Regions from separate parts of the Geobacillus sp. E263 genome, predicted to be linked through region 2. Evidence: riboswitches for the same ligand, from Rfam matches in the RefSeq annotation. Region 2 holds a riboswitch; each other region holds the start of a gene.

Region 1 (10,233 bases), 630 kb from region 2:
GTCACGGCTACCGTGCCCGACAAATAATACTGCTTTCATTCATTTTCTTCCCCCTTATTCACCACAAGCAGGCACTTCGATTTTTGCCTCTTGCTTCGCTTCTTGATACACAAACCCGCCGACTTGTTTCACTCGCTTAAAAAACTTATGAAACCGTTCGTTCGGATGCGCGCGTTCCTTATATTCTTGAATAATGCGGGTGACAACGGACACAATCTCGCCAGGCGGAATTCCTTCAGCGACAAGTTGCCCAGGGTGTGCGTTTCTTCCGACCGTTTTTCCTCCTAAAAATAAGTCAAATGCTCCTTTCCGATAGACGATTCCGATATCTTCCCGCACCGCTCCGTAACATGCCATGCCGCATCCGTTTACACCAAGCTTCAATTCTTTCGGAAGCGCAATTCCGCCAAGCTGATCGTATAACTCTTCCGCGTATGGAATCGCGTCTTTTTTCTCCCCGTCGCAAAAATCGCAAGCTTTCACCGTCAGTACATCACCAACAGGGGCAACGTCAAGCCCCGCTTCTTTCAGTCTAGCGATGATACGGTCTGGATCAGAAGCAGGCACTTCCAGCTTCAAATAATGATCCGGGGTATACATCATCGTTCCGTCTTCACCGACGATGTCAGCTAGTACCATCATCTGTTTTGGCGTAAAATTTTTGTTCGCTACTCCCGGGCTAACCGCGATTTCGAAAATCGCCGGCGCAAACGTCGTGGTGTCTTGGTGGCCAATCGCCAATGTTTGCAACGCTTCTTCTGCCATTTCTCTTACCGGTTCTCGTTTCGTTTGATCAAGCGCCCACGGTTCCGCTTCTTTGCGAAGCCGTTCATGTGGTTTCAGCGGCTGTTCGGAGGCGCTTAATGTATATTTTCGTTGGTATCCGCGTGGTGTGATCATCAGCCCGTCGTATACAAACGTCGAAGAATTGCCGATAATGACAGTCGTTAACATTCCGATATCGTAATCGAGCATATGCGCTAAATCCGTCAATACGATATGTTGCCGCGCGCGATAAGCGCTTTTCACTAATCCGACCGGAGTATTTGGCGAGCGATAACGCAAAAGAATACGCTGCGCTTCGACAATTTGACGCGTGCGTCGTCCGCTTTTTGGATTATATAGAGCGATGACAAAATCGGCAGCGGCCGCCGCTTCAATGCGCTTTTCAATAAGCGCCCACGGCGTTAGGTGATCGCTTAAGCTAATGGTGCACGCATCATGCATAATCGGCGCACCTAAAAGAGCGGCACACGAGTTAATGGCAGAAATGCCTGGGATGACTTCCACCTCGATATCGCTTTCTCGCGTCCAGCCTTTTTCAATGAGCACCTCATACACAAGCCCTGCCATTCCGTACACGCCCGCGTCCCCGCTTGAAATGACGGCGACCGTTTTTCCGCGTTCCGCCCATTTCACCGCCTCTTGAGCGCGGCTTACTTCTTCCGTCATTCCAGTACTAATCACTTGTTTATTGCCAATTAAATCCGCAACTAGGTCAATGTATGTTTTATAACCGATAATAATATCGCTTTCTTCAATCGCTTCCCGCGCTCGCTTTGTCATATGTTCCTTGCTGCCTGGGCCAAATCCGACAATCAGCAATTTTCCTTTCATTGTCTCACCTCAATTTCCATCTTCCTTGTCCATGTTAACTGGGCTCATTTGTCGAAAAAACTTGAACACTATATCACTTTTTCACTAATATAGAGGCTTGTATGCTCATTCATTCTCATCCATTGTTTCATTTCTTCCACATTCCGCGGGATGCGTGTCTCGTGTGGAAACAACGTTTTCCATACAGAAGCAAGCAGCGGAACACCAAGACGCCATTTTTGCAATTGATGCTGCCTAGCAAATACGTCTTGCGGCGATCCTTGCATGACAATTTGTCCGTCATGCATGACAAACACGATATCTGCCCACTCTAAGACAAAATCAAAATCATGAGTAGCGATCAAAACCGTCGTGCCGGCTCGATGAATATCGTTGATCTTCTCGACAAACCTCTCGATTTGCAGGCGATCTAAATATGCCGTCGGCTCATCGAGCACTAATAATTTCGGGTTCATCACCATTACGGCGGCAAGCGTCAGCCATTTTTTTTGGCCAAGACTTAAATGATGAACAGGCTTGTCCAACCATGGACGCAATCTAAACTCGTCCAGCGCTTTTTCAATGAGCTCGTCCATCTCATGTTTTTTCATTCCTAAATGGTGCAGGCCAAACGCCAGCTCATCACGTACCAATGGCGCCACAAGCTGGTGTTCCGGATTTTGAAAAACGATGCCGACCTCTTTCCGCCATTTTTGCAATGTTTGACGCCGATAATCCATCTTCTCTCCATTCCAATAGATGTCGCCGGAGTCGGGCCGCAACAGCCCGTTCGCATGTAAAAATAACGTTGTCTTGCCGCATCCGTTATGACCGATGAGTGCGCATTTTTTTCCACTGGGGACATGAAGGCTTAATCCTTTTAGCACACATGGTCCGTTCGGATACGTATAATATACTTCATCCATTTTCAGCATCTTCTGCCGCCCTCCTATCATCCAAGCCATAGAAGCAAACTTATGCCGATGGCTGCTTCCCACAGATAACGTTTGTTTTTTTCGTTGTATGTTTCCATATGAACATAGACAATTTCATTGGAAACTCCGCGCGCCCCTAAAGCAAGGCGCAACGCTTCATAGGAATGCCATATTTTCTGAAAAAGCTGGAACACCAACATCCCGCCATGCCGCCAATGGCTTCCTCCATTTCTTGCTTTCATTGCTACGTATAGCTCTTCTGCTGCTTTCTCGAAAACAAATACAAACCGATACATAAAAAACAACAACTCAATGATAATGGATGGTACTTTCATTCGTTTGAGCACATACAATATCTCTGGAAACGGGGTAGTCACCAAGAGGAAAAATAAGCAAGACCATGCCGCGACCGAACGAGAGAGCAAAGACATTGCGATGAAAATTTGCGAACGGTCAATGGAAACATGAAAAGATTTGTCTATCGAAACAAGCAAAGCTGGAAAACTCATCATCAGAAACAATGCCACGACTCCGAGGGCTTTGGCGTACACCTTCCACGAAACACGCGCATAACCGATAATCCAAATGGCAAGCCAAATCGTCATCATTACTTGCGTTTTCCAGTTTTCTGTGATGGCCATCATTAATAACAGAAGCGCAAATATCACTTTTTGTTCGGGGCGTATTGTCCGCAGGCGGTTATCGTAAGCGATGGTGTCAAACTGCCGGATCATTTTGCTTCCTCTTTTCGGTTCGCCCGGCCTTTATAGACGCCGATAATATAGCCAATAATTCCAGCGCCGATTGCCGCCTGCACAGAAAACAGCAACGTTTCCACCTCTCCGCCTGGCGGCTCAAATATGGTTTCCATCCAAGGTTGATAATGAGGAGCGAGCTTCTGAATCATTTTTTCCGCCTGGCCATCCGTGCCGCCAAAATCAGAGTGATGAATGAACAATAACGGCGCTACTACCAGTAAAACAGCAATAGCTAGAAGAAAAAGACTTCGCTTCATATCATACTCCCCTCTCTAACTGATTTAGTTCGCGGCTGCTGTAAGTGGATAAGAAATTCCAAACGACGACCGTAAGCAGCCCTTCTGTAATCGCCAGTGGTATTTGCGTAACAGCAAAAATGCCGGCAAATTTGGCAAACGAAGCGAAAACCCCGCCTGTCGCATCCGGGAACGCCAGCGCTAATTGCAATGAGGTGACAACATATGTGGCCAAATCAGAGAAAAATGCAGCGAAAAAAATCGTCCAGCGCCTCGGTATATTCCACTTTTTCCCGAAACGATAAATACCGTACGCCACAATCGGGCCAATGACCGCCATGGACACGGCATTCGCCCCTAATGTCGTCAATCCACCATGTGCCAGCAATAACGCTTGAAACAGCAATACGATGCTGCCCATCACCACCATCGTCCATGGACCAAACAGCACCGCACCGAGCCCCACCCCCGTTGGATGTGAGCTGCTCCCAGTAACGGATGGAATTTTTAAGGCGGACAGCACAAACGTAAATGCCCCCGACAGCGCAATGAGCAGCTTTAGTTCCGGATGCTCGCGTGTAATCCGAATTAGTGAACGCATACCGATGATAAAAAACGGCAAAAACACTAGCCACCAAAAAATCACCCATCCAACTGGCAAAAATCCTTCCATAATATGCATCGCAAATGCCGATGTGCTGCCGGTAAACGTAAAATAGACGACTAAACCGCAAAGGAAAAGGGCGACTTTCCATTTTTTCATGCTTTCGTTCCTCCCGTTGCTTTACATAATTTCGAGATTCCTAGAGGGGCGTTTGATTGTTTTGACATCATCAATCCTTGCTTCTCTTCATAACGGTACGTTATCGTTTCTTCCAACCATTCCCCGTCCCGTAAATGCCTTCGCACAAGCTCCCTTGCTTTTTCCGGCGTCACACCGTTGTACCATACGCCTTCAGGGTAAACGATGACTACACACGCGTCTTGGCAACGGCCATTGCAGCGAGTCCGCGTCGTATGTACAATGCCATCTAACTCCAGCATCGCGATTTCTTCGCGGATGGCAAGCGTTACTTCTTCTCCCCCTTTACGCATGCAGCTGCCTCCATTGCAAATCAGCACATGATGTTTCATTCCGATTAAGTTCCATGTTGTCATGTTGAGTCTCTCCTTTTTTGCAAAATAAAAAGCACCTCTATACGCAGAGGTGCAGAAAAATGCATACAAATATAGCAAAAAAAGTATACCATTCTCCCGCACGTCTACCTATAATCCCGTAGGTATCCGTCCGAACAAATAAGGCAGGTCTCCTGACTTAGGATCATCGCTTTATTGCGCCTTCCCGAAGTTTCCTTCAGTGACATGATGCAACAAAGCTCCCCATCACAGTGGCGGGTACCGTGACGGATTTTCACCGTACTTCCCTTTTAAGCCTATTCTCTAATGAGAAAGGCACCTTATTTGTTTGGCATATAATGTCGATTTTTCAAAGAACACATTTCTGTTATTCATAGTAGTACAAATTTTCAAATATCGTCAACCACTTTTTTTCAATAAGTCCGTTTTCGCCAATACAATCCCGTCTTGATCAGCGTACACATAGGCGCCTGGCTCCCAACGAACGCCGCCAAATTCGAGCGCAACGTCCCGTTTTCCCTTTCCTTCTTTTTTGCTTTTCACCGGGCAAGTGCCAATCGCCATCACCCCAAGCGGCATATTGGCGATTTCTGCGGAATCGCGAATGCATCCGTGAATAATCACCCCGGCAAGCCCGCGCTCGCAAGCGATCTGGGCAAGACGGTCTCCGAGCAGCGCGCAATTTCGCGAACCTTTTCCGTCTACGACCAATACGGTGCCCGCTGGAACAGTTTCGAGCGCCTCACGAACGAGCACATTATCTTCAAATACATCGACCGTCGCGATTGGTCCGGAAAATTCCGCTTTGCCGCCGTAAGATTGCATCGGCAGCTGGCATACTTGCAATTCACTTAAAAATTCATCGCATAAATCAGCTGTTTTCATCACAATCTCCTCCTTGCCATGTCTTATATTTGACATCCTTTGTCAAAACTCCTTCTTTTTCAACAAAAAAACAGACAAGCGACATTGCTTGCCTGTTAGAGACTGGGCTAGCTGGATTCGAACCAGCGCATCACGGAGTCAAAGTCCGTTGCCTTACCGCTTGGCTATAGCCCAATATTATCATGTTCTTGCCAAACTGTTTATGAGATGATTTGTACATTTGTAGTATATCCAGAAGTTTTTGTCTCTATGTATAAAAACATCTAATTTTCATCCGCTTTTTCTTCTCCGTTTTTACTCATTTCAGTATGGGCAAAATCCTTTTTTCAAATAATATATTTATCTTGATGTCAACTACCCAACGGCTAAAGCCGTGGGCTTGCAACTAGCCTAATTGGCTGCCGCGTTCGGCTGGTTGACAGCAGCCCTGCGGATGTTTTCCGCAGCCACGTTGTCGGCAGGGGCAGCGTACCCACAAGCTCGACAACAAAACTGATCCCTTGACGGTCTGTTTTCTTTGGCCACATGTCCGCAAACCGGACAGGTGCGGGAAGTATTTTTTGGATGAACCAATACCACCGGCACGCCAGCGATCGCCGCTTTATACTCAATAAACTTTCTCAACTGATAAAAAGACCAAGAAGAGTGTTGACGACGCTGTTGCTTTTTAACCGTTTTCTCGGTGCGTTGGCGGATGCCCTTTAAATCTTCAAGGGCAATGCCGCATCCGAGTGCCTTTGCCTTTTCAACAATCTTCTTGCTAATGCAGTGGTTCACATCACGGGCAAATAGTTTTTCCTTCTTGGAACGCTTTTTAAGCAGGCGTTTCGCTGACTTGGTGCCTTTCTTTTGGAGTTTGGCGCGAAGTTTCGCATGGCGGCGGCGCAGCCCGTTGACCTTCGAGCCGGAAAATACCTCACCGGTGCTATCGACGGCGATATTAATGATGCCAAGGTCCACACCGATAAATCCGTTTTCGGAATTGGGCTGGCCTTCGGGAACGTCCACCACGAGCAGTAAATAAAAAATACCGTTTTGAAGGACTAAATCGGCTTGACCCCGAACACGGTTGCCGCACAGCAAATCTTGATGGTAGCGGCTAATGACCATAGGGATTTCCATTCTTCCTTGCAAGGTAAGGATGGAAGCATACTCTAACCCTTTAAAGGACAGGATTCTTTCATCATACACGATGGCACCGGTTTCTTTAAAGTTATGCAAGGTTTTTTTATCCAAACGATAGCTTTCCGACACTTTGCCGATGGCACGAACGGTCATTTGGGCAGAGAGGCCAAATTTTTCCCTGACGTCATAGTAGCAAAGCCGCTGGATTTTCGTTTTGGAAAAGGTTCTGGAGCGAAAAGCAATCTCGCTAATATAGTTGCATGCTTGGTTAAACCGTTTCATTGTTTCCAGCAGCGCATGAAACTGTTCAAGAGTTGGCATTAATTTAATCTTGAGAGTGCAGAGCATTCTTGATTCACCTACCTTTCTAAATCCAGTGTACTTATATTGAACAAAAAATTCAGTATATACTGAAAATATAAACCCCGCCTTCCTCCCACAGCTAAAGCAGTGGGCTTCCAGCGGATGTTCTCGTGAACTCTTCCAACGGAAAACGTGGCGGGACGCAGTCACACGCATACGTCCGCGCTCCCCCATACAGGCAAAAAAGGACAGCAATGCCAAGAACCCAACACCAGCATCGTTTCATTAAACCACCTTTTTTATATTAGTCGCATCAAAAGGGCAGGTGGTTACGCATTAGCCCCTTTCGCGAGTTCCTCGAGCCGCTTTAACGCTTCCTCCTTATCGAAAGAACTGTACCAGCGGTCATTGTGCACATCTAAAATGCGGTAATGCTTGCTGATAATATTTTGCTGAAGGCGAAACGGACCCATCCGCTTAATTTCTCTCCACCATACTTTTCCGCCGAGAGTCTTTCCTTTTGGCGCATCAATTTCTTCATGTGCGATCGTTTCAATCACTTCAAGCGGGCTATCGCCAAGCACCGATTCGATAATTTCGCTATCACGGAAAAGCGCGCATAACGCGACGACTTGCGTCCAGTTCGCCTGCGTCCGCCCTTTTTCAATTTGCACGAGCGTTTTTTTCGAAATCCCTAACACTTCCGCCATCTTATCTTGCGTATATCCTTTTTCAACACGAATTAACTTCATTTTGCTGGAGAGAAGATCGATTACTTCTTGTTTATCCATGGTTATCCCTTCTTTTGTTTACGTAATATAATTACTGTTACTCAAAAAAATTTCCCTTACAAGTGTAATCGTACAATTTTTAGATCTATTCGTAAATATGCTAATTGCCATTTTCTAGTGATGAAAAAAATAATCTCCCCCTCAACATGAGAAAGGAGATTATTTTTTCGGAAACGAAAACACTATTTTTTTCTCCTTTTCATCCCACATTAACGCTGCATCAAACGTTTTCTCTCCTTTTTTAAACCCTTTGATGACGTTCGTTTTCCCATGCTGCAAAAGCTTTTTTACATTGGCTTGCGAAATCGTTTTGCCAAGAATTCTTTTTGAAATCGTAAATGAGCATTTCGTCTTGGCATAATTGGCGCAGCCATAAAACTCGCCTTTGTCAATGACCATTCCGCCGCATAATTTGCATGTGCCGACTGGTTTTCCTAACGTCGCTTTCGATGTGGTGCGCTGAATTGATGCCGTATCGAATCCGGCAAAGTTCCAGTGCTGCGACGAGGCAAGCGCATCTTCGACGATTTTTTTCGATAATTTTTTTACTTGCTCCATAAAATGGGCCGCTGACGCCTTCCCTTCGCCGATTTCGCTTAGACGCTGCTCCCATTTCGCCGTCATTTCCGGAGAGGCTAAAATTTTTTCGCCAATCGCTTCGATGAGCACTTTCGCTTTATCGGTCGCATATACTTGATTTTTCTTTACTTCGATATAATTTCGCTCTTTCAGCGTCGTAATGATGGCGGCGCGCGTCGCTTCCGTGCCAAGACCTTCCGTTTTGGCAAGCACTTTTTCCAATTCTTCGTTATCTAAAAATTTCCCTGCCGTTTTCATCAGCGTAATCAGCTGACCTTCCGTATACCGCTTTGGCGGCTGGGTCTTTCCTTCTTTTATACGGACGTCCAGCACATCGCCTTGTTCGCCTTCACGGAGCGAGGGAAGAATCGCTTCCTCGCCCTCTTCCCGCTGGCTGATGACTTTCCGCCATCCTTCCTGGATTTGCTGCTTTCCTTTCGAAATAAACCGGGCGCGCCCATCAACAAGCGTGATAACGGTCGTATAGTCAAACACCGCCGCTTCGTAATGAGCGGCAATGAGACGCCGCACAACCAAATCGTAAATTTTCCGCTCATCCGCCGATAATTTCGCCGGATCGGCCACTTGCTCCGTCGGGATGATGGCATAGTGGTCGGTCACCTTTTTTTCGTTTACATATCGTTTGTTATGTAAAATAGACGCGTTGGGAAGCGGAAAAAACGGCTGGTACTCCGGAAACGCCCGCAATTTTTGCAAAATGTCCGGGAATGTTTCCGCCTCGCCTTTTGTCACATAATTCGAATCGGAACGTGGATATGACACAATTCCTTTTTGATACAATTTCTGCAAAATATCGAGCGTCTTTTTCGGTGAAAATTGATACACCTTATTCGCCGTTGCCTGCAAAGAGGACAAATTGAATAACAACGGCGGAAGAAACGTTTTTCGCTCCGTTTTTACTTCATTCACTTCTATCGGCTTGTTTCGGCAAAACTGAGCGATTTTTTGCGCCAGCTGCTCCTCCTTGATCCGCGTTTCTCCTTCTTCGTTTACCCATTTCCCTTCGTACTGCCTGCCATCAACGGCAAACGTTGCCACCACTTCCCAAAACGGTTCGGGACGAAACTGCGCGATTTCCTTTTCCCGTTTCACGATGAACGCGAGTGTCGGCGTTTGCACTCTTCCTACAGAAAAGACATCATTCATCCCTTTTTGCTTTAGCAAAATGCTGTAAACACGAGAAGCGTTCATCCCGACAAGCCAATCGGCACAGGCGCGCGCGTACGCTTCTTCATATAAATTTCTTGTTTCGGCTTCATCTAACAGCTGGCGGAATCCTTCGTAAATCGCTTTTGGAGTTAACGACGAAAGCCAAAGCCGCTTCATCGGCTTTTTCACACCGCTCATTTGAATAATATTGCGGACGATCAGTTCTCCTTCTCTTCCGGCGTCACCAGCATGGATAATTTCCGTCACTTCCGGTTTGCGAAGCAGTTCTTTCACAATCGCAAACTGTTTTGCTTTCGCTTTTTCTACCTCATATTGAAAACGCTCCGGAATGATCGGCAGCGCCTCGAGCTTCCATTGTTTCCATTCCGGACGATACCGTTCGGGCGGAACGAGCTGGAGAAGATGCCCGATCGCCCATGTCATATACGCTCCTTTCGGAAACAATTCATTTGGAAAAATTTCAATATATCCTTGATGTTTTTTCGTCTGAAAAATCGACGCCAATGTGACGCCTTGATCTGGTTTTTCGGCGATAATCACTTTCATGATGAATTACTCCTTGTTGTTCGTTGTGGATTACGGCACTTCATGTCCCATCGAGCTTTGCAAAATGTCAAACCACTGCTCGCGGCGAAGCGGCAGCATAAGCGCGCGCACCGTCAGCATGGTCAAACGTCGTAATTCCTTGTTCGAGGCA
Region 2 (10,233 bases):
TCCAACTAGGATGATGGTCTCTACAGACATTTTTCGCTCCACCGCTCGTGTAAATAAAAGAACAAGCACGAGCGTCACAAGGCCAAATATAATGCTGACAATAGGAAGCGTAAATGTACCAAATAACGGCAATTGAATACCGAAGAAAATGACAAAAACAGCACCAACGGAAGCACCTGACGACACGCCGAGCGTATACGGATCGGCAAGCGCATTTTTTAACAGCCCTTGAAACGCAGCTCCCGCGACCGCCAGCGACGCCCCGACAAGAAACGCGAGCACAACGCGTGGAAGGCGGATCGCCATCACGATTTGCACGAGATCATCGGGAACATCGCCGGGCAACGGCAACCCAAACGAGATCGAAAAAATAATCTTGATAATAATAGAAAAGGGAATCGATAGAGAACCTATCGATATCCCCAGCAAGAGCGAAGTAATAACGACCGTTATTGCAACTGCATACATCCATATATTACTTAAAAATATCCGGGTAAATTGTTTTTGCAAGTTCCTCTACTCCTTCGATCAAGCGTGGACCCGGACGGCTTACTAAGTCTGTATTTACATCATACACCCGTTTGTTTTTCACCGCCGGGACATCTTTCCAAGCAGGACGGTCCAACACTTGCTTCGCTCCGCCGTATGTTGTAATAATGACATCCGGCTTGTACGCGACCGCTTTTTCTTCCGTAACCATCGGCCACCCTTCTAAATCACCGGCGACATTTTTCGCGGAGATCGCCTGGAGCATCTCATCAATAAACGTTCCTTTTCCAGCAGTATAAATTTCTGGAGCTGGTGATATTTCGACCCATACTTTTGCTTGATCTTCCTCTTTAATTTGCTTTGCTTTTTCTTTTATAGCTTCTAATTTTGTTTTCATATTTTGGATGATTTCTTGTGCTTTGTCCGCAGTTCCTGTCGCTTTTCCAACTAATTCGATCGAATGATAGACATCATCAAACGTTTTCGCATCATTGACAACCAATACAGTAATGCCTGCATCTTTTAATTGCTGAAGACCATCTTTCGAATTATGTGCACTAGACGCATGGGCAAGCACTAAATCTGGCTTCAACGAAATGACTTTCTCTACATTAAACTCCATGCCGCCTATTTTTTCCTTATTTTTTACATCTTCCGGATAGTTGTCAAAATCGCTTACACCGACGATTTTCTCTCCCAATCCCAGCGCATAGGCGATTTCTGTGTTGCTTGGAATTAATGAAACGATTTTTTTCGGCTCGGACTGTATTGTTACATCCTCGCCTAATCCATCTTTTACCGTTACCGGAAACGCCGCTTGTTCCGTTTTCGGTTCTTCTTTTTTTGCAGGCTCTTTGCTTGCGTTCTCTCCATTACATCCAAACAAGAAGCCAAATGTAAGGATGAATACGAGCAACATGACATACTGTTTCCATTTTTTCATTTTTTGTTCCCCCTTCTTTATGTAAAATAAAAAAACTCATTCCTAACTCGGAATGAGCGAGAAACGGCAATATGTATACACGAAGGCAGCCACCGTTGCCGTTTCCTCATCTCACCCCCCGAAGATAGGAAACTATAAGCGAACAAGGCAGGTCTACTGACTCATGCTTCATCCTACTCTGAACCTTCCCATACGGCAAACGGCGCTTGCCATTCCACCGTACAGTGGCGATTTCATTTCGTCAGCATTTACAGTTGCGGGGACAGTTCTGGACTTTCACCAGATTCCCTATTAAGCCTACTAGAGCGCACCAGCTCGTTCGGCACCTTGCCGCTAGTGTATAAAATTGTCGAACAATTGACAGTTATTATATTAAAGCAATTCATGGTGTTTGACAATAAAAAAATCATTTTGCTTTTTTTAAGAAACGATTTTAACGCATGTATCCGAGCGCCAATGCGTTTTCACTAATAAAACCTCGCCATTTTCATTCGCTACATAAGCAGCAACAGCAATGATATGTTTCGGCTCGTTCATGCTTCCACCTTCATTATTTTTTATAAATTTTAAAAAACGCGAATCTCACTAGATTCGCGTTTTAATTGTTAATATAGCGCTCAAACACAAAGCCGAAGTCTTTCACCGTATATTTTGTTTTCGCGTCAACGAGCCATTGAAACGCAAGTTCATTCACCGCTTTGAAATCGGCAACGAAATTATTTGTGTCACTTTTCACTTGCCCGAATACGTTTGCCGTCAATTCCAAACTTTTATGCGCGTACTCGAGCTTCGTTTTGTTTTCATGGCAAAGCTCAGAGATGGCGAGCAGCGATTTATATAAATCTTTTAGTTCTTCTAAATGCTTTTTATGGACGTCAATCGAATAGGCATGGGCGCCGATTTTAAACTTAATCTCCACATCTAAATCGACCGTGCCTGCCGTTTCGAGCGACACGTCGGAAATCGTATGTTTGTAATAATCATAGCGGCGCAATACGCGTTTTTTGCTTGTTGCGCTCGTGCCATCCAAATGAATAAGCGCTTTATTGGTAAAGCAATACTCATCCGACTTCGATTTAATTAAGAAATAAATCTTTTCCCCATCTTCATGCATCACGTAATCATCGGCATCGACTTTATCATAGTTTTCCGGCTTAATGACCGAGCCGATATCGCTTAATCCAAGCACATCGGCGGCGACTTTTCCAAACATAGTATAGCTCCTCTCCTTATTTAAAAAATGGTAATTACTTTTATTGTATCATGAGTAAACGGAATATACCTAAAATTTTTCTATTTTTTGAAGAATAGTGAAACTTCTCATGCTATAATAAACGCATCACTAGTTGGAAAGGATAGATGCCTTATGTTTCGCATTCGTCCAACTTGTTCTGTTTGCAACAAAACAATTGAAAAAAATGAACCGATTTATGTTCATATGAGATATCCGGCATACAGAGGAATAGTAGAAATCAAGGCATTCCTCCAACAGGAAGGCAAAATCATTTGCGAAGATTGCTTCCAACAAAAAATGAAGAAGGAATAATCATCCTTCTTCGTAACAGCTCTATCATGACACAATCAATATATGTTCACTATCTCAATGGCGATCTTGCCATACGAATATACGTATGGCGTTTGCCACGAATGGCAATCGAATACGTCATAATGTTTTCCGGAATGGCGATGCCATGATAACCGGCGTCTCCGATATGATACAGGTCGGCTCCTGCCATTTTGCTTGCGAGCGCGATTTGGCGGATCGTATGTTCATCCGCTCCTTCCTGGCTTGTGCCGATCGTAAGCATAACGAGCGCGCCATGTTCGTGGGCAACCTGAACTAGCTTTTCCGTTTTTTCTAAGGTCACACCTGGTACAGTTCCTGGCGCCGGCATAAGAACTACATCAGCTCCGGCACGAATAAAACGCATAACGATTTCTTCGGATACAATGCTAGCTCCCGTTTCGCCGGCCACTCCAGCTGCGTGCATTTTCCCGGCGATAATGAGACCGTCTTCTCTAAAAACGGCACGTGCGGTTTCGATCGCGCGGATAATTTCATTATTTGTCACACCTGTTTTCGGATTTCCGGTTAGGCAGATAAAATCGAAACCTAGACGTTTTGCTTCTTGCAGTGATTCTTCTGTTGCCATCCTTCCTTTTGGAAGAGAAGCAAGACTCTCTAACTGCCTCGCGTTCGGGTCAACAGGCTCTAAATTGACGCCAATTGGACGCCCCGTTAACTGCTTCAGACGCTTCACCATTTGATGTGGCTCCTTCGTATCCAACCCGTTTACCAGCGGCCGGAATACATCAAACATGTTCAATAGAATTAAATCCGCGCCAAACGCCGCGGCCAATTCCGCATTCGTCACCGCCGGATAAAGCGGGGCAACAGAGCTGATTACTTCTGCGACGATCGTTCTTCCTTCCGCTGCCCGAATCGATTGTTTCAGCTCTTTTCCGTTCATACGGCAAAAATCCGAGGCGCTGCAGTCTAGCAACCGCTTCATTGGCAAATCCCCCCTTGATCTATCACATCTCTATGAAAATAGACATTCCAGCTCTTTTCCACTAACGAAAAGAGCTGGAACGCTTTCCTCCTGGTTATAGCTTTTTCAGTTCGTTAGCGACAAACTCGACATCCGTGCCGACAACGACCTGCACATCCGTTTGATTGAGGCGGATGACCCCTTTTGCGCCTAAACGTTTCAGTTCGTCCTCATTGATTTTCGACATGTCTTTTACTTTTAAGCGCAGGCGGGTCACACAGTTGTCGATCTGGGTGAGGTTATCTTTACCGCCCAGCGCTTCCATATACTGTACCGCAACGCCTTTGTAGCCGCCCGATGACGCTGCGCCGCTTGCCGTGAATTCGCCTTCGATTTCTTCACGGCCAGGCGTTTTTAAATCTAATTTGACAATCAAGAAATAGAACACAACGAAATAAATGACGGCATAGATAATTCCTTGCACGATTAATAGATACGGTTTTTGCGCAATTCCATAGTTTAAGAAAAAGTCAATCGCGCCGGCCGAGAAAGTAAACCCGTGATGAATGTCGAGCATCGTCGCAATCGCCATCGAAAGCCCCGTTAATACGGCGTGAACGACATAAAGCAATGGCGATAAAAACATAAACAAAAACTCAATCGGTTCGGTAATTCCCGTTAAAAAGGCAGTCAGCGCCACGCTAATGAGCGCACCGGATACTTCTTTGCGCCGCTCTTTTTTCGCTGCGGCAATCATGGCGAGCGCTGCGGCTGGAAGACCAAACATCATAATCGGGAAAAATCCCGCCATGAAAATTCCGGCATCCGGGTCACCCGCGAAGAACCGCCATAAGTCCCCTGTTTTTCCATTGTACTCGCCAAACACAAACCATACGAAGCTATTTAAGACGTGATGCAAGCCAACCGGAATGAGCAACCGGTTCAAAAAGCCGAAAACGCCTACCCCAATCGCGCCGGCGCCGACAATCCATTTGCCGACCGCGTTAATGCCGTCCTGAATCGGCGGCCATACATATCCGAAAACAAGTGCCAATATAAGCATGACAAACGAGGTCACAATTGGAACAAACCGCTTGCCCCCAAAAAATCCTAGCCAATCTGGTAATTTAATATTATGGTAGCGGTTATACAACAGACCGGCAATCACACCGGAAATGATTCCACCTAACACGGACATATTGATATCTTTGTCAATAGCAGCGGCCCCCTTTGTTAACACAAAGTAGCCGATCGCCCCGGCCAGCGCCGCTGCGCCGTTTCCATCTTTGGCAAAGCCAACGGCAACCCCGATCGCGAAAATGAGCGGCAGGTTCGCAAAAACAGCATCCCCTGTTGCGGCGATAAACGGAATATCCAATAAATCCGGCTGTCCTAAACGGAGCAATAACCCCGCTGCCGGCAGGACGGCAACCGGCAGCATAAACGCTTTTCCAAGCCGCTGTAAAAATCCTAACATAAAAATTCCCCCTCTTTTTATTTTGAACGTTCCATCTCAATCGTCAATTTGTAGCGGTCGCCACGGTAAACCGATTTGACGACTTCTAGAGGCCGTCCGTTATTTAAATAACTTCTGCGCTGCATGAGCAATACAGGCGCACCTTCCTTTATTTGCAACAGCTCCGCCTCCATCTTGCGGGCGACGGAAGCTTCAATTATTTGCACGCCCGATTGAATGGCCAACCCTAATTCTTTTTCAATAAAATCATAAACGGAACCGCTTACAATTTCGCGGGTTAAACGAGGAACAAGCATACATGGAATATATAATGTTTCGAGTGCCATCGGCAGCCCGTCGGCAAGACGAACGCGGCGAATTTCGTAAAGATCCGCTCCTTCGCGAACGTCGAGCAGCTGAGCTAACGACGTGCCGGCAGGAACAATATTGAAATCCAATACGTTTGTTCCAGGCTCCATGCCGCGAGCGCGCATATCTTCCGAAAAACTTGTAAGTCCTTTCAGCGGCTGCTCGATTTTTGTCGCGGCAACAAATGTCCCTTTGCCGCGTTTTCTTACTAAATATCCATCATTCACTAAGTTATTGATCGCCTGTCGAACAGTCATTCGGCTAATATCGTATGTTTCTGCCAGTTCCCGCTCGGACGGAATCATTTCTCCCGGCTTGAGCTGCCCTTTTTCGATCATTTCTTTAATTCCTTGCTCTAATTGATAGTAGATAGGAAGCGGTGAGTTTTTGCTAATCATTTTGCATACACCTTTCGTTTTTCATCTGGTACAAGCGACAATGCATCTTGATCAGCAATTACCGTGACGTTCGGATGAGTATGAAGCACCGATGCCGGCACATCGGTAGTCACGGTTTCTTCGAACAGCTTCGCCATAATTGGCGCTTTCGCCGTTCCTGACGCTAATAACAATATATGACGGCTTTTCATAATCGTTGCGATTCCCATTGTAATCGCTTGGCGCGGTACATCATCTAAAGATGGAAAAAAGCGGGCATTCGCTTGCCGTGTTGACGGCGCCAGCTCGACTACATGCGTCGGTGCCGAAAACGATGTCCCCGGCTCATTAAAACCGATATGTCCATTTCTTCCAATTCCTAACAGCTGTAAATCAATTCCTCCCAAACTTTCAATTAGCTGTTCATAGCGTTGACATTCCGCCTCCACATCATCGCTTGCTCCATTTGGAATATATGTTTGCGAAAGCGGGATATCGATATGGGAAAATAAATGTTGATTCATATAGTAACGATAGCTGTTCGGGTGATCGGGTGACAAACCAATATATTCATCTAAATTGACCGTACGAACGTTTCGATAAGATGTTCCATTTTGGCGATGATCCTCGACTAATTGTTTATATGTGCCAAGCATTGTCGATCCCGTAGCAAGACCAAGAACGGAATCAGGTTTTTCCTTTACCTGGGCAATAATGATGTCAGCCGCCTTTTGGCTCATCTCTTCGTAGTTGGCTGCTTCAATTAATTTCATCGTCCGATCCCCCTTTTTTATTTTGAATAGGCAAGTTTACCACGGCATATCGTCATCACAACATGATGCTGTTCGTCTAATACGACAAGATCAGCGTCTTTCCCGGCGCGGATGCTTCCTTTTTTGTCTGAAACGCCTAACTGCTTTGCCGGATTCCAGCTAGCCATGCGGATAATATCTTCCAGCGTACAGCCTGTAAAAGACATGATGTTTTTCACCGCATCGCCTAATTTTAAGATGCTTCCAGCCAACGTGCCATCTCGTAATGTTGCTTTTTCTCCTTGAACAATGACGTCTTGGCCACCAAGTTCATATATACCGGCGCCGAGACATTTCGCGCGCATCGCATCCGTAATTAATATGAGACCATCACAGCCTTTCATTTTGTACGCAAAGCGGACCATTTCCGGCGCAACATGAATTCCATCGACAATTAGTTCACATACAACTTCATCGTGCATAAGAACCGCTCCGGCAACTCCCGGCTCGCGATGATGAATACCGCGCATGCCGTTGAATAAATGAGTGGCATGGGTCACTCCTGATTGAATGGCGGCGGTTACTTGTTCGTAAACCGCATCGGAATGACCAATCGAGGCGACGACACCAGTTTCTTTTAAGTATGCCGCAAGCGCCAATCCATTCTTTTCTTCCGGCGCCAGCGTGACAAGACGAATATGTCCATTCGCGATGTTCTGCCATTTTTGAAATAGTTCGATATTTGGTTCAATAATATTTTTTGGATGCTGCGCTCCCGAGCGTTTTGGAGAAATAAATGGACCTTCTAAATGAATGCCAAGCACCTCTGCTTCTCCAGGTGGATTGCTTCTATATATATATTGCGCAACGTTTTGCAAAGCACGTTCAATATCCGCAATCGGTGCGGTCATCGTCGTCGCTAAAAAACTTGTTGTTCCTTCCTTTGGCAATGTTTTTGCCATTGTGCGCAACGATTCGTCTGTCGCATCCATTACATCGGCTCCAGACGCGCCGTGGATATGGACATCAATAAATCCTGGTACAATGGAGAAACTTGGGTCGAGCTCCACCACCTCCGCTTCACTAGAAGCTGGGCATGAGGACATCGGCCCTACTTCAATCACTTTGTCTCCCTCTGTCAGCACATATCCTTGCTCGATTTTTCCTGTTTCCGCATATATAACCGCATTTTTAAGCAACCATCGTTTCACTGATTATTGCACCTTCTTTCTATATAATTATATTAACATCATATCATCTAGTTGTCTATACCACTATATATTTTGTATCGTTCGAAATAAACGCATCATTACTCATTAGCTTCCCTATTCTTTTTCGCTCTGCCATCAAAAAAAACAGCCCCCGCTGCTTAGACAAGGGGGCATATTATGTTTCATGAGGACCGTTTGGCAAATAAAACGTAAACGTCGTTCCTTCATGAAGCTTGCTATGAACGGAAATCGTCCCTTTATGGGCCTCAACGATATTTTTCGCAATGGCAAGGCCCAATCCCGTTCCCGAGCGGCCGCGCGTACGCGCCTTATCCGCTTTGTAGAAGCGTTCAAACACAAACGGCAAATCTTCTTCTGGGATGCCGGAGCCGGAATCTTGGACATGAATCGTGACGCCGTCTCCGCTTCGCTCAACAATGATCTTGACCATTCCGTTTTTATCCGTATGACGAATCGCATTATCAATTAAATTCGTCAAAACTTGCTCGATCCGGTCTGGATCCATCGTAATTTGGATATCCTCATTTTTAAACTCCGCCGACAAATCAATTTGTTTTTCTTTTGCTAGCCCTTGGAATTTGCGAATAATCCGCTCAATATACGGAACGAGCTGAACGGTTTCGTAATCTAATGTAATATGCCCCGCTTCCATGCGCGCCAAATCAAGCAAGTCATTGACAAGACGGCCTATGCGCAACGATTCATCGTAAATCACTTTTGCCATTTCTTTCTTTTCTTCATCCGTTGCCGCAATATCATCAATAATCGCTTCGCTATACCCTTGAAGCATCGCAATCGGCGTGCGCAGCTCATGGGAAACGTTGGCGACAAAATCTTTGCGAAGTTTATCCAAGCGACGTTCTTCCGTCATATCGCGCAGCACCGCTACCGCACCGCGTACAGTCGTTTTGCTGTAAAGCGGCGTCATCAAAATCACCCATGTCCGTCCTTGTAGCGACAATTCAATCGATTGCTCTTTCTCCTCGCGGACAACACGAATAAATAACTCTTTTACTTGCGGCGGCAGCGGAGCCATCGTTTCCGCACCGTTTCCTTGCTCAAAATACCATGCTTGCAAAAACCGCTCCGCAGGCGGATTCGTAATTAATATTTCGCCATCGCGATTAAATGTAATAACTCCATCGGCCATACTGCTTAAAATGCTTGCTAACTGCTCTTTTTCCTGATTTAGGGCATTAATATTAAACTGCAGCCGTCTGCCCATCTGATTAAACGCCATCGCCAAGCCGCCAATTTCATCATCCGTTAAAATTGGCACCTTTGTATCAAACTTGCCTCGCGCCACTTCAAACGCTGCTTGCCGCATTTTCCGCAATGGAGCGGTAATACGGGTCGATAAGAAAAAGGCAAAAAATGTTGTTAACACAATGGCGATAAATGCCGCAAGAAAAATTAACTTTTTCGTTTGCCTTGTTGTATCTTCAATTGCCTGCAATGATTGGTAAATAAATACTCCGCCCCGATTTCCATTTGCCATTTCAAGCGGCACGCCAACAATAATCACATCACTGCTATATCGACTTCTGCCGGTTTGTACGTTTGGCAAATAGGTTTTCTTTTTTACGTTTTTTCCTTCTGTCAATACTTTTCGCAAATCTTTATCTTGCTTAATGAATGATAACGGCAGATCCCGCAATTCATCGTTTGTAGGAGAATACCAGTAATGCGATGAATCAACAAAAATAACAGCTTTAGACATATTACCGACAAGCGTCCATGCAATGGAACGGGCCAGTTTTTCGTCTTCGTAATCATGCATTACTTCCGATATTTTTGTTGCTAGCTGAGTTAATTCTTTTTCCGCTTCTTGCACATAATAATTTTCAAAAAATTTCAACAAGAGAATCGTAAGAACAAATAACACACACGAAACGAGCAATAATATAGTAACCCATAATTTCCCGACTACGCTGCGAAAAAGCCACATTAGTCATTCACTACCTCAAATTTATAGCCAACCCCCCAAACGGTTACGATCATCTTTGCCGCCGTTGGGGAGACTTTATTCAACTTTTCACGCAAACGTTTAATATGGGTATCTACCGTGCGCAAATCGCCAAAAAATTCGTAGTGCCATACTTCTTTCAATAGCTGTTCACGGT
Region 3 (10,233 bases), 1.6 Mb from region 2:
CTTTTTTGGCATACACACCGCCACATCCGTATGAGAACGCGGCCAAAATCGACAGTAATGCGGAAAAAACGGTCTGCATCGACAGCGGAACAGGACTCCAGCCGACTAGCGCAAAAACACCGACAATTCCGAAGCCGATGCCGATCCATTTTTTTGCATAAATCGGCTCGTGAAGAAACCATCGCGAAACAAGCGCGGTAAACAACGGAGTGGTCGAGTTCAAAATGGCCGCTACGGAAGCAGGTAAATGCAGCGTGGCAGCGGCGATCAGTGTAAACGGAATTGCCGCATTCAGCGCCCCGACGATGAGATATTGCTTCCAATAAGCTTTCAGCTCTATGCTTTTTTTTGAACATCCATACATACAATAACAGCACGAGGCCGGCGATAAGCACGCGCAACTCAATTGTAAGCACAGGACCGATGACAGGAGAAGTGATGCGCATAAATAAAAAAGAAGCTCCTCATAAAACGGCAAGCAGAAAAAGAGCAGAAATTTCTTTGGTATTCATATTCCGTCTCTCCTAATGAATTTTTTCTGAATTATATCATATTTTTTCTATTGGCACAGAAGAGATTGAATGGCAAGTCGAGTTTTTTATTGACAACGCATATAAGATTGAATATCATTAAATTGAAAATAATATATAGTTTCTGCGTTAAAGGGGAGTAGCTTTAACAACAAAGTCGTCAGTTCAGGGTCACCCCCTCGGCTTTGTTGGCAACGATGACGTTGTTAGCGAGACCTTTGCCAATATTGGTAAAGGTCTGTTTTTATGGAAAGACCTTTGCCGATTGGGTAAAGGTCTTTTTTTGTGAAGAAAGGAGGAGGATTGGGGAGAATAAAAAGGAGATTCGAAAAAGATGAAATGCAGTATTTGGGGGGGATATAATGGGGAAATTATGGAAACGACTGCGTTTCATTGTAAAAATCCGCCGGTTTATCCCGTTTTTCATCGAATTTTTTCGCTCTCGAGAAGTGCCTATGTTTAAAAAGACGCTTTCCATTGTACTTTTAGCGATCTATATGGTGTTTCCGTTTGACATTATTCCTGATTGGTTGGGACCTTTTGGCATCATTGATGATGTAACCGTACTATTATTTATTCTTCAGCAAATAGTAAAAATGGCTCCTTCACATTTAAAAGATAAATACGGTATTTAAAAAAAGGAGGAATGATCAATGGAATTATTTTCGATGGAATTTCTATCTGCACTTTTATCGATTATCATTATTGATCTTGTACTAGCGGGCGATAATGCGATCGTCATTGGTTTGGCGGCGCGAAATTTGCCGAAGCATCAACAGAAAAAAGCGGTTATTTGGGGAACGGTAGGGGCGGTTGTAATCCGCGCGCTTGCGACATTGTTTGTCGTCTGGTTATTAAAAGTTCCGGGACTGCTATTAGTCGGTGGGATTTTGCTTGTCTGGATTGCCTATAAGCTGCTTGTTGAGGAAAAAGGCCATGACGTCGAAGCGGTGGGAAGCTTATGGGAGGCAATCCGCACGATTGTTATCGCCGATGCATTAATGGGGTTGGATAATGTGCTGGCGGTAGCGGGAGCCGCGCACGGAAGCTTCTTATTAGTTATATTAGGATTATTAATTTCGGTGCCGATCATGGTATGGGGAAGTACGTTAATTTTGAAATGGATCGAGCGTTTCCCAATTATTATTACAATCGGAGCGGGAGTGCTTGCATGGACGGCCTCGAAGATGATAGTGGATGAGCCGTTTTTAGATCAATATTTTGCGAATCCGATTGTCAAATACGGATTTGAAATTCTCGTCATTGCTGGAGTGATTGCCGCTGGCACGTTGAAAAAGAAGAAGGGTGAAAACCAATTAGAAACAAAAGCCGCCAACGAATGATTGGCGGCTTTTGCTTATAACTCATCAAATCCGTTATCGATGTTCACTTTTGTATATTGTCTTGATTTTTGTTCGAAAAAGTCTGATTTGCCGAGGTCGACTTCTTCATATGCTTTAATCCAGCGCAATGGATTTGTCCGATAACCGTCAAACGGACGGTCAAATCCAAGCTGATGGGCGCGGACGTTGGCGTAAAACTTAATGTAGGCGCTCAAATCGTGCATATCAATGCCATCGATATCGTTGCCAATGATGTAATTGGCCCATTCGATTTCCAGCTCTGCTGCTTTAATGAACGTTTCTCGCACAAATTGAGCAAGTTCCGGTGTATTGTATTCCGGATATTCGTTTAGTACTTCTTTGAAAATTTTTGCGAATAAGTCGACATGAATATGTTCGTCTCGATTGATGTAATTAATCATCGTGCTTGTCGCGACCATTTTTTGATTGCGCGCCAAGTTATAAAAGAAGGCAAAGCCGGAGTAGAAGAACAGACCTTCTAAAATAACGTCATACACGATCGATTTTAGCAAGTTTTCAACATTTGGATGTTCAGCAAATGCTTTATAGCCGTTGGTGACAAAGTCGTTTCTTTTCCGCAAAATCGGTTCGTTTCGCCAAAACTCAAACACTTCGTCCTGTTTGCTTTTTGGCACGAGGCTGGAAAGAACATAAGAATATGAATGATTATGAATGACCTCTTGCTGCGCGAGCATAATCATCAGCGCGTTAATGCTTGAATCGGTGATGTAATCAGCGACTCTTCCGGCGTAATCCGTTTGAATGCTGTCAAGCAGCGCTAAAAGTCCAATAATTTTCAAAAACGCGTCTTGTTCGCGTTCAGTTAAATTCGGAAATTGTTTGACGTCTTGGGACATATTGATCTCAAACGGCGTCCAAAAGTTTGCCAGCATTCGTTTATATTTGGCGTACGCCCAAGGATAGGCGATATCATCCCAATTTAGGACGTTTGAGCTTTTGCCGTTAATGATTCGCGTTGAGCGGTTTGGTGCTTCTGGGTCCATGATGATCCGCTTCGTTAATGGATGTGCCATGTTTTATTCCCCCTTGGCATTAACTTGCGCATGATTCACATTCATCGATCGTGCTGGAAGTAGAGCGGACGTAATACGTTGTTTTGAATCCTGACTTCCATGCGGTGAGATGAAGATCTAAAAGCTCTTTTGCTTTGATAGTGTTCAACACGTAAAAATTAAACGAAATCGCTTGGTCGATATGGCGTTGGCGCGCCGCATTTTGCTTAATGCTCCAATGCTGGTCAATATGGTAAGCTGATTTATAGTACCACGTTGTTTCGGCGTTTAAATCGGGCACGGTAACTGGAATTTTGTAATCTTTCTTTTCTTCGGCGTACACTTTTAAAAAGATCGGATCGATACTGGCTGTGCTGCCGGCGATAATCGACGTCGAAGCGTTTGGCGCAATCGCCATCACATAGCCGTTGCGCATGCCGTATTTGGCAACTTGTTTTTTCAGCGTGTCCCAGTCGACGTTGTCGTTGCGGCGGTATCCGCGTTTATCAAAATAAGCGCCCGTCTGCCAGTCAGATCCCGGAAACGCCGGATATCTTCCTTTTTCTTTTGCAAGCTCCATGCTTGCTTGGATCGCTAAGTAGGCAATTTTTTCATACAGCTTGTCCGCGTATTCAACTGCTTCATCCGATTCCCAGCGAATGCCTTTTAACGCAAGCAAATGATGCCAGCCGAACGTGCCAAGTCCGACGGCGCGATATTTTTGATTGGTGAATTTCGCTTGTAATACCGGGATATTATTTAAATCAATGACGTTATCGAGCATGCGCATTTGGATCGGGATGAGCCGCTCGAGTACATCGTCGGTGACGGCACGGGCAAGATTGATGGAAGACAAATTGCAAACAACGAAATCGCCCGGGATTTTTTCAATGATAATCTTTCCATCTTTCGTATATTGTTTTTCCACGACGGTCGGACTTTGGTTTTGCGCAATTTCTGTACAAAGGTTGCTGCAGTAAATCATGCCGAGATGCGCGTTCGGGTTTTTCCGGTTCACTTCGTCGCGGTAAAACATAAATGGTGTGCCGGATTCTAACTGGCTGCGCATAATGCTTTTCATTATTTCGATCGCTGGCACTTTTTCTTTCGAAAGGCTCTTTTCTTGAACGCATTGCCAATATTTTTCGCGGAAGCTTCCGCTGCCTTTTTCCTCATCATAAAAGTCTTCCAAACTAAATCCCATCACTTTGCGCACTTCATGGGGGTCAAACAAGTACCAATCGCCGCGTTTTTCTACTTGCTCCATAAATAAATCTGGGATGCAGACGCCCGTAAATAAATCATGTGTTCTCATTCGTTCATCGCCATTATTTAATTTCGCGTCCAAAAAAGCGAAAATGTCTTTATGCCAAACATCCAAATAAACGGAAATCGCACCTTTGCGCTGCCCTAATTGGTCGACGCTGACGGCGGTGTTATTAAGCTGCTTCATCCATGGAATCACTCCGGACGAAACGCCTTTAAACCCCCTTATATCGCTGCCTCGGCTTCTGATTTTGCCGAGATAGACGCCGATTCCGCCGCCGGATTTTGAAAGGTTGGCGATGTCTGTGTTGCTGTCGTAAATGCCTTGCAAGCTGTCATCGACGGTATCGATAAAGCAACTTGAAAGTTGTCCGTAGCTTTTTCCGGCATTTGCTAACGTCGGCGTGGCGACGGTCATATATAAGTTGCTTAGCGCCCAATACGCTTCTTGAATGAACGTAAACCGGCGATGTTTCGGTTCTTTCGCCATTAACGTCATTGCGATGATAAGGAAGCGCTCCTGCGGCAGTTCGTACAAGTTGCGGTCGTAGTCGCGGGCGAGGTAGCGGTCCGCGAGCGTGCGAAGGCCGATATATGTAAACAACTTATCTTTATCTGGATCAATAAGTTTTCCAAGCTCATTGATTTCTTCTTTTGAGTAATCATCAAGAAGAGAGCGATCGTACACGCCTTTAGAAACAAGCGTTGTAATCAACTCGTACAAGCTGCCGTAGCGTTGTTTTGCGTCATATCCACGTTGTTTTGCCGCTTCTTTGTATAGCTTTTGCAAATAGATGTGAGCACAGACAAACGTCCATTCTGGTTCTGCCTCACTAATATAGGAAAGACCTTCAAGTATTAAGTAATTCGTGATTTGTTCCGCAGAAAGTGTATCTTTGCTTTCGATGATGCGGATGATGCGCTCCATATAGTCATCTGTCTGTAGATGCGGGTAGTCTTTTGTTATATTGCGGATAAAGGAAATGAGTCGTTCGCGCGAAAACGGTTTAGTTTGCCCGTTTTCTGAAGTAATAATGATAGTGTTCGCCTGTAGTTCCATCAGTTTCTCCTCCTTGTTTCCATAAAAAAATCCACTCGGGTCGAGTGGACGAAACGACAGTATAAAAAGGGCAAGAGAATCCCTTTCCAACCATCGTTTCATCTTCTCGCTCCCCGGAGAACATGAAACGCAAACAAGCAAGGCAGGTCTCCTGACTCGTGCTTCTTCCTACTTTGGATCCTTCCCGTATGTGCGCCCGAGCGAGCTTTCACATACAGTGGATGTTCCATTTCGTCCACACATACAGTTGCGGGGGCAGTTCTGGATTCTCACCAGATTCCCTATTAAGTCCGGATGGACACCATTGCTTGCGGTCTTCATACTATATTTAGTTGTGGTTTTAGATATATAACACAATATATAGTATTTTTGTTGCTGATGGTACAAGCATATAATAAAACGATAGAAAATTCAACTATTTTTTGTAAGGACATGAAAACTCATGATTATTTTCTTGATATTACATTTTTAACAAATAAAACTGATTTATACTTTTTTAGAATAATAAAACAGTTATCCAAAATTCAACAAATTAATATTAGGCAGGAATGTTCAGAGTAAAAAAAGATATGGTGATAAAACGACTATAAAAATATTTATCCTTATAATATTTAGAAAATATTCTTTGAATTTTTCAGAATAGTTAATATAATATTATTAAAACAACAAAGGGGGAAAAGACGTGAAAGGATTAAAATCGGCCTTGCTTTGGGGGCTTATTTCCGCTCTTGGGGCGGCAGGGTTTGCCGTTCTTGCATTGAACCGCGGCGAGACGGTGAATGCGATTTGGCTGATTGTTGCTGCTGTGTGTACGTATGCGGTAGCGTATCGGTTTTATAGTAAATTTATTGCTCGCAAAGTATTTGAGCTCGATGACAATCGCAAAACGCCTGCGGAAGTGTTTAATGATGGAAAAGATTATGTGCCGACAAACAAATGGGTATTATTCGGCCATCATTTTGCGGCGATCGCTGGCGCCGGACCGCTTGTCGGCCCGATTTTGGCCGCACAAATGGGATATTTGCCAGGGACGATTTGGATTATTGTCGGCGTTGTGTTAGCGGGCGCGGTTCAAGATTTTATCATTTTGTTCGCGTCGATGCGCCGTGACGGCAAGTCGCTCGGTGAAATGATCAAGGAAGAAATTGGCCCTGTAACAGGATTTATCGCGATGCTTGGAATTTTAGGAATCATGATTATTTTATTAGCCGTTTTAGCGTTAGTAGTAGTAAAAGCGCTTGTAGGAAGCCCATGGGGAATGTTTACGATTGCTGCAACGATTCCGATTGCGATTTTGATGGGAGTTTACATGCGCTTTATTCGTCCAGGGCGTGTGGCGGAAGCGTCATTAATGGGATTTATTCTGCTTCTTGTTTCTCTTGTCGCTGGACAATATGTGGCGGAGCACCCGACATTAGCGAAAATCTTTACATTGAAAGGTGAAACGATCGCGATTTTAATGATTGCTTACGGATTTGTCGCATCTGCTTTGCCGGTATGGTTATTGCTTGCGCCGCGTGACTATTTGAGCACGTTCTTAAAAATCGGTACGATTGTTGGTTTAGCGTTAGGAATTTTAGTGGTTGCACCTGATCTACAAATGCCGGCGTTAACGAAATTTGTGGATGGCACTGGTCCTGTGTTTGCTGGTAACTTATTCCCATTCTTATTTATTACGATTGCTTGCGGTGCGGTGTCTGGATTCCATGCACTCGTTTCGTCTGGTACAACGCCAAAAATGATTGAGATAGAGAGCCATGCGCGCCCGATCGGCTATGGAGCCATGTTAATGGAATCGTTCGTGGCAGTGATGGCAATGGTTGCTGCGTGTATATTAACTCCTGGAGCATATTTCGCGATTAATAGTCCAGCTGCTGTAATTGGGCAGGATGTTGTGCAAGCAGCAAAAGTCGTATCTTCATGGGGATTTACCATTACGCCTGACATGCTGACGGAACTTGCCAAAGATGTCGGTGAGCAAACGATTTTATCGCGGACTGGCGGAGCGCCGACACTAGCGATCGGAATGGCTGTCATCCTTTCCAATGTGATCGGCGGAAAAGCATTAATGGCGTTTTGGTATCATTTCGCGATTTTATTTGAAGCGCTCTTTATTTTAACGACGATCGATGCAGGCACACGCGTTGGGCGTTTTATGATTCAAGATATTATGGGCACTTTCTACAAACCGCTTGGCAAAACGGATTCACTAGTTTCCAATATTATCGCGACTACATTATGTGTATTAGCTTGGGGCTATTTCTTATATCAAGGAGTAGTCGACCCTCTTGGCGGTATTAATACATTATGGCCGCTTTTCGGTATTGCCAACCAAATGCTGGCAGGAATTGCGCTTTTATTTGGAACGACGGTTTTATTCAAAATGGGCAAAAAAGCTTACGTTTGGGTGACATTGGTCCCAACGACATGGCTTTTAGTGGTAACGATGACGGCAGGATTCCAAAAGCTGTTCCATAGCAATCCAAAAATCGGTTTTCTAGCTCATGCTAATGCCTTTAAAGATGCATTAAATCAAGGTAAAATTTTAGCACCTGCAACCAATGAAGCACAAATGCGGCAAATCATTATGAACGACTACATTGATGCAACGCTTTGCGCGATTTTCATGCTTGTTGTGATTGCCATGTTGATTTCGGCAGTAAATATGTGGATAAAAGTATTGAAAAACAAACATGTACCGTTGAAAGAAGCACCTTATATTCCAAGAGATGGAGGAAATGAGGTTAAACATTATGCGTAAGTGGCTTCATACGATTCTTTCCTACCGCAAGCAATTTCTTGATTTGCTTGTCGGTGTTCCAAACTACGAGAAATATGTAGAACATATGAAAACACATCATCCAGGAGAGCCGATAAAATCAAGAAAAGAGTTTTTCTGCGAAGTGCAGGAAGCGCGCTATAACGGCAAAGGCGGAAAAGTATCACGCTGTTGCTGACATAAAAAGGGGAAACTATTCCCCTTTTTTCCTTTTTCGTATTTATTTTAAGTTAATGAGGACGAGCTTTTTCGTTTGTGTTTTCCTGTTCATTCACGAGGCGAATCGCTCCAAAACAGAGTAAGAATAGAAAAAGCGCAGCTTTCTATGTATACAAAAGAAGGCTGCCTTCTTTTTTGCAAAAAAGATTGTATATTGGCATCATGTAGTGTACAGTTAATAGTGAAAACGTATGCACAAAAAGAGGAGGATACAGCCGTGAAGAAAGCTTGGTGGAAAGAAGGAGTCGCGTATCAAATTTATCCGAGAAGCTTCATGGATTCAAATGGCGATGGAATTGGAGATCTTCGCGGAATTATCGAGAAGCTTGACTATTTAAAAGACCTTGGAATCGATATCATATGGATTTGTCCAATTTACAAGTCGCCAAATGCCGATAACGGATATGATATTAGCGATTATCATGCGATTATGGAAGAATTCGGGACAATGGAAGACTTTGATTTATTGCTCGAGGAAATTCACCGGCGCGGCATGAAAGTGATTTTAGATTTAGTCATTAACCATACAAGCGATGAACACCCATGGTTTATTGAATCGCGTTCATCAAGGGATAATCCGAAACGGGATTGGTACATTTGGCGTGATGGAAAAAATGGCAAAGAGCCGAACAACTGGGAAAGCATCTTTGGCGGATCGGCGTGGGAGTACGATCCGAAAACTGATCAATATTACTTGCACATATTTGATGTAAAGCAGCCGGATTTAAACTGGGAAAACGAAGAAGTGCGCCAAGCGTTGTATAAAATGATTAATTGGTGGCTGGATAAAGGAATTGATGGATTTCGAGTGGATGCTATTTCACATATTAAGAAAAAGCCGGGATTGCCGGATTTGCCGAATCCGAAAGGGCTAGATTATGTTCCGTCTTTTGCTGGCCATATGAACCAAGAAGGGATTATGGATTATTTAAGAGAGCTCAAAATGCAAACGTTTGCGCATTATGACATTATGACGGTTGGAGAAGCGAATGGCGTTACCGTCGAGGACGCGGAAGAATGGGTCGGTGAGGAAAACGGCATTTTCAATATGATCTTCCAGTTTGAACATTTAGGGTTATGGCAAAAAGGAACGAATGGCGGAGTGGATGTGCGCCAATTAAAGCGCACGTTGACAAAATGGCAAAAAGGGCTGGAAAACCGCGGCTGGAACGCATTGTTTTTAGAAAACCATGATCAGCCTCGTTCTGTCTCGACATGGGGAAATGATAAGGAGTACCTTACCGAAAGTGCGAAGGCGCTTGGTGCGATGTACTTTTTGATGCAAGGAACACCGTTTATTTATCAAGGACAGGAGATTGGGATGACGAACGTCCAATTTTCGAATATTGAAGACTACAATGATGTCGCCATTAAAAGAATGTATCAAATCGAACGGGAAAAGGGCCGCTCCCATGAAGAAATTATGAAAGTGATTTGGAAAACAGGGCGCGACAATTCACGAACCCCAATGCAATGGTCCGACGCGCCAAACGCGGGGTTTACGACGGGAACGCCATGGATGAAAGTGAACGAAAACTATAAGACCATTAACGTCGAGGCGCAATTGCGCGACCCGAACTCCGTCCTTCAGTTTTACAAAAAAATGATTCGGCTTCGCAAGGAGAACGAAGTGTTTATTTATGGAACGTACGATTTGATTTTAGAAAAGCATCCGACGATTTATGCGTACACAAGAACGCTTGGAAACGAAAAAGCGGTGGTTATTGTCAATTTAAGCGACAAGCCAGCGCTGTATCGATATGATGGCATTCGATTAAGCTCAGAAAATTTGGTGCTGCAAAACTATGATGTAAAACCGCATAAAAACGCAACACGCTTTAAGCTGAAACCGTATGAAGCACGCGTATATTTGCTGAAATAGACAAAAGCTGCCGTTCATTTCTCGGCAGCTTTATTTTGCTTCGGTGAGGAGAGATGGCTTTAGGCTGCCCGTCTCTTGTCAAATTATTTTGTACTGTCCTTTTGTAAACTTCGCTGCGGC

The links. A riboswitch is a leader RNA that binds a small molecule or an ion and turns the genes downstream of it on or off. The one in region 2 is predicted to bind cobalamin.
Region 1: it holds a riboswitch for cobalamin, as region 2 does, so the genes downstream of both, FNL97_RS09535 ((2Fe-2S) ferredoxin domain-containing protein) here and FNL97_RS06150 (ABC transporter substrate-binding protein) in region 2, are expected to answer to the same signal.
Region 3: it holds a riboswitch for cobalamin, as region 2 does, so the genes downstream of both, FNL97_RS14420 (ribonucleoside-diphosphate reductase subunit alpha) here and FNL97_RS06150 (ABC transporter substrate-binding protein) in region 2, are expected to answer to the same signal.

Annotation. Positions count from the first base shown of each region.
Region 1 is NZ_CP041632.1:1,818,145-1,828,377, forward strand. It holds gene FNL97_RS09505 (sirohydrochlorin chelatase) at 1-39, opposite strand, end outside; gene cobJ (precorrin-3B C(17)-methyltransferase) at 55-1,617, opposite strand; gene FNL97_RS09515 (energy-coupling factor ABC transporter ATP-binding protein) at 1,686-2,531, opposite strand; gene cbiQ (cobalt ECF transporter T component CbiQ) at 2,549-3,265, opposite strand; gene FNL97_RS09525 (energy-coupling factor ABC transporter substrate-binding protein) at 3,262-3,546, opposite strand; gene FNL97_RS09530 (energy-coupling factor ABC transporter permease) at 3,548-4,288, opposite strand; gene FNL97_RS09535 ((2Fe-2S) ferredoxin domain-containing protein) at 4,285-4,683, opposite strand; cobalamin riboswitch at 4,809-5,000, opposite strand; gene rraA (ribonuclease E activity regulator RraA) at 5,062-5,547, opposite strand; tRNA gene FNL97_RS09545 (tRNA-Gln) at 5,650-5,721, opposite strand; gene FNL97_RS09550 (RNA-guided endonuclease InsQ/TnpB family protein) at 5,938-7,020, opposite strand; gene FNL97_RS09555 (helix-turn-helix transcriptional regulator) at 7,305-7,766, opposite strand; gene FNL97_RS09560 (DNA topoisomerase III) at 7,926-10,082, opposite strand; partial or broken gene FNL97_RS09565 (aldo/keto reductase) at 10,195-10,233, opposite strand, start outside.
Region 2 is NZ_CP041632.1:1,183,961-1,194,193, reverse strand. It holds gene FNL97_RS06155 (FecCD family ABC transporter permease) at 1-510, opposite strand, end outside; gene FNL97_RS06150 (ABC transporter substrate-binding protein) at 476-1,432, opposite strand; cobalamin riboswitch at 1,562-1,776, opposite strand; gene FNL97_RS06145 (PH domain-containing protein) at 2,031-2,645, opposite strand; gene FNL97_RS06135 (DUF7916 family protein) at 3,028-3,945, opposite strand; gene nagE (N-acetylglucosamine-specific PTS transporter subunit IIBC) at 4,040-5,401, opposite strand; gene FNL97_RS06125 (GntR family transcriptional regulator) at 5,419-6,147, opposite strand; gene nagB (glucosamine-6-phosphate deaminase) at 6,144-6,899, opposite strand; gene nagA (N-acetylglucosamine-6-phosphate deacetylase) at 6,917-8,089, opposite strand; gene FNL97_RS06110 (ATP-binding protein) at 8,265-10,058, opposite strand; gene FNL97_RS06105 (response regulator transcription factor) at 10,058-10,233, opposite strand, start outside.
Region 3 is NZ_CP041632.1:2,813,009-2,823,241, reverse strand. It holds gene FNL97_RS14440 (DMT family transporter) at 1-364, opposite strand, end outside; gene FNL97_RS14435 (YkvA family protein) at 893-1,165, shown strand; gene FNL97_RS14430 (TerC family protein) at 1,184-1,873, shown strand; gene FNL97_RS14425 (ribonucleotide-diphosphate reductase subunit beta) at 1,888-2,928, opposite strand; gene FNL97_RS14420 (ribonucleoside-diphosphate reductase subunit alpha) at 2,948-5,233, opposite strand; cobalamin riboswitch at 5,358-5,555, opposite strand; gene FNL97_RS14415 (carbon starvation CstA family protein) at 5,916-7,994, shown strand; gene FNL97_RS14410 (YbdD/YjiX family protein) at 7,987-8,190, shown strand; gene FNL97_RS14405 (glycoside hydrolase family 13 protein) at 8,449-10,113, shown strand.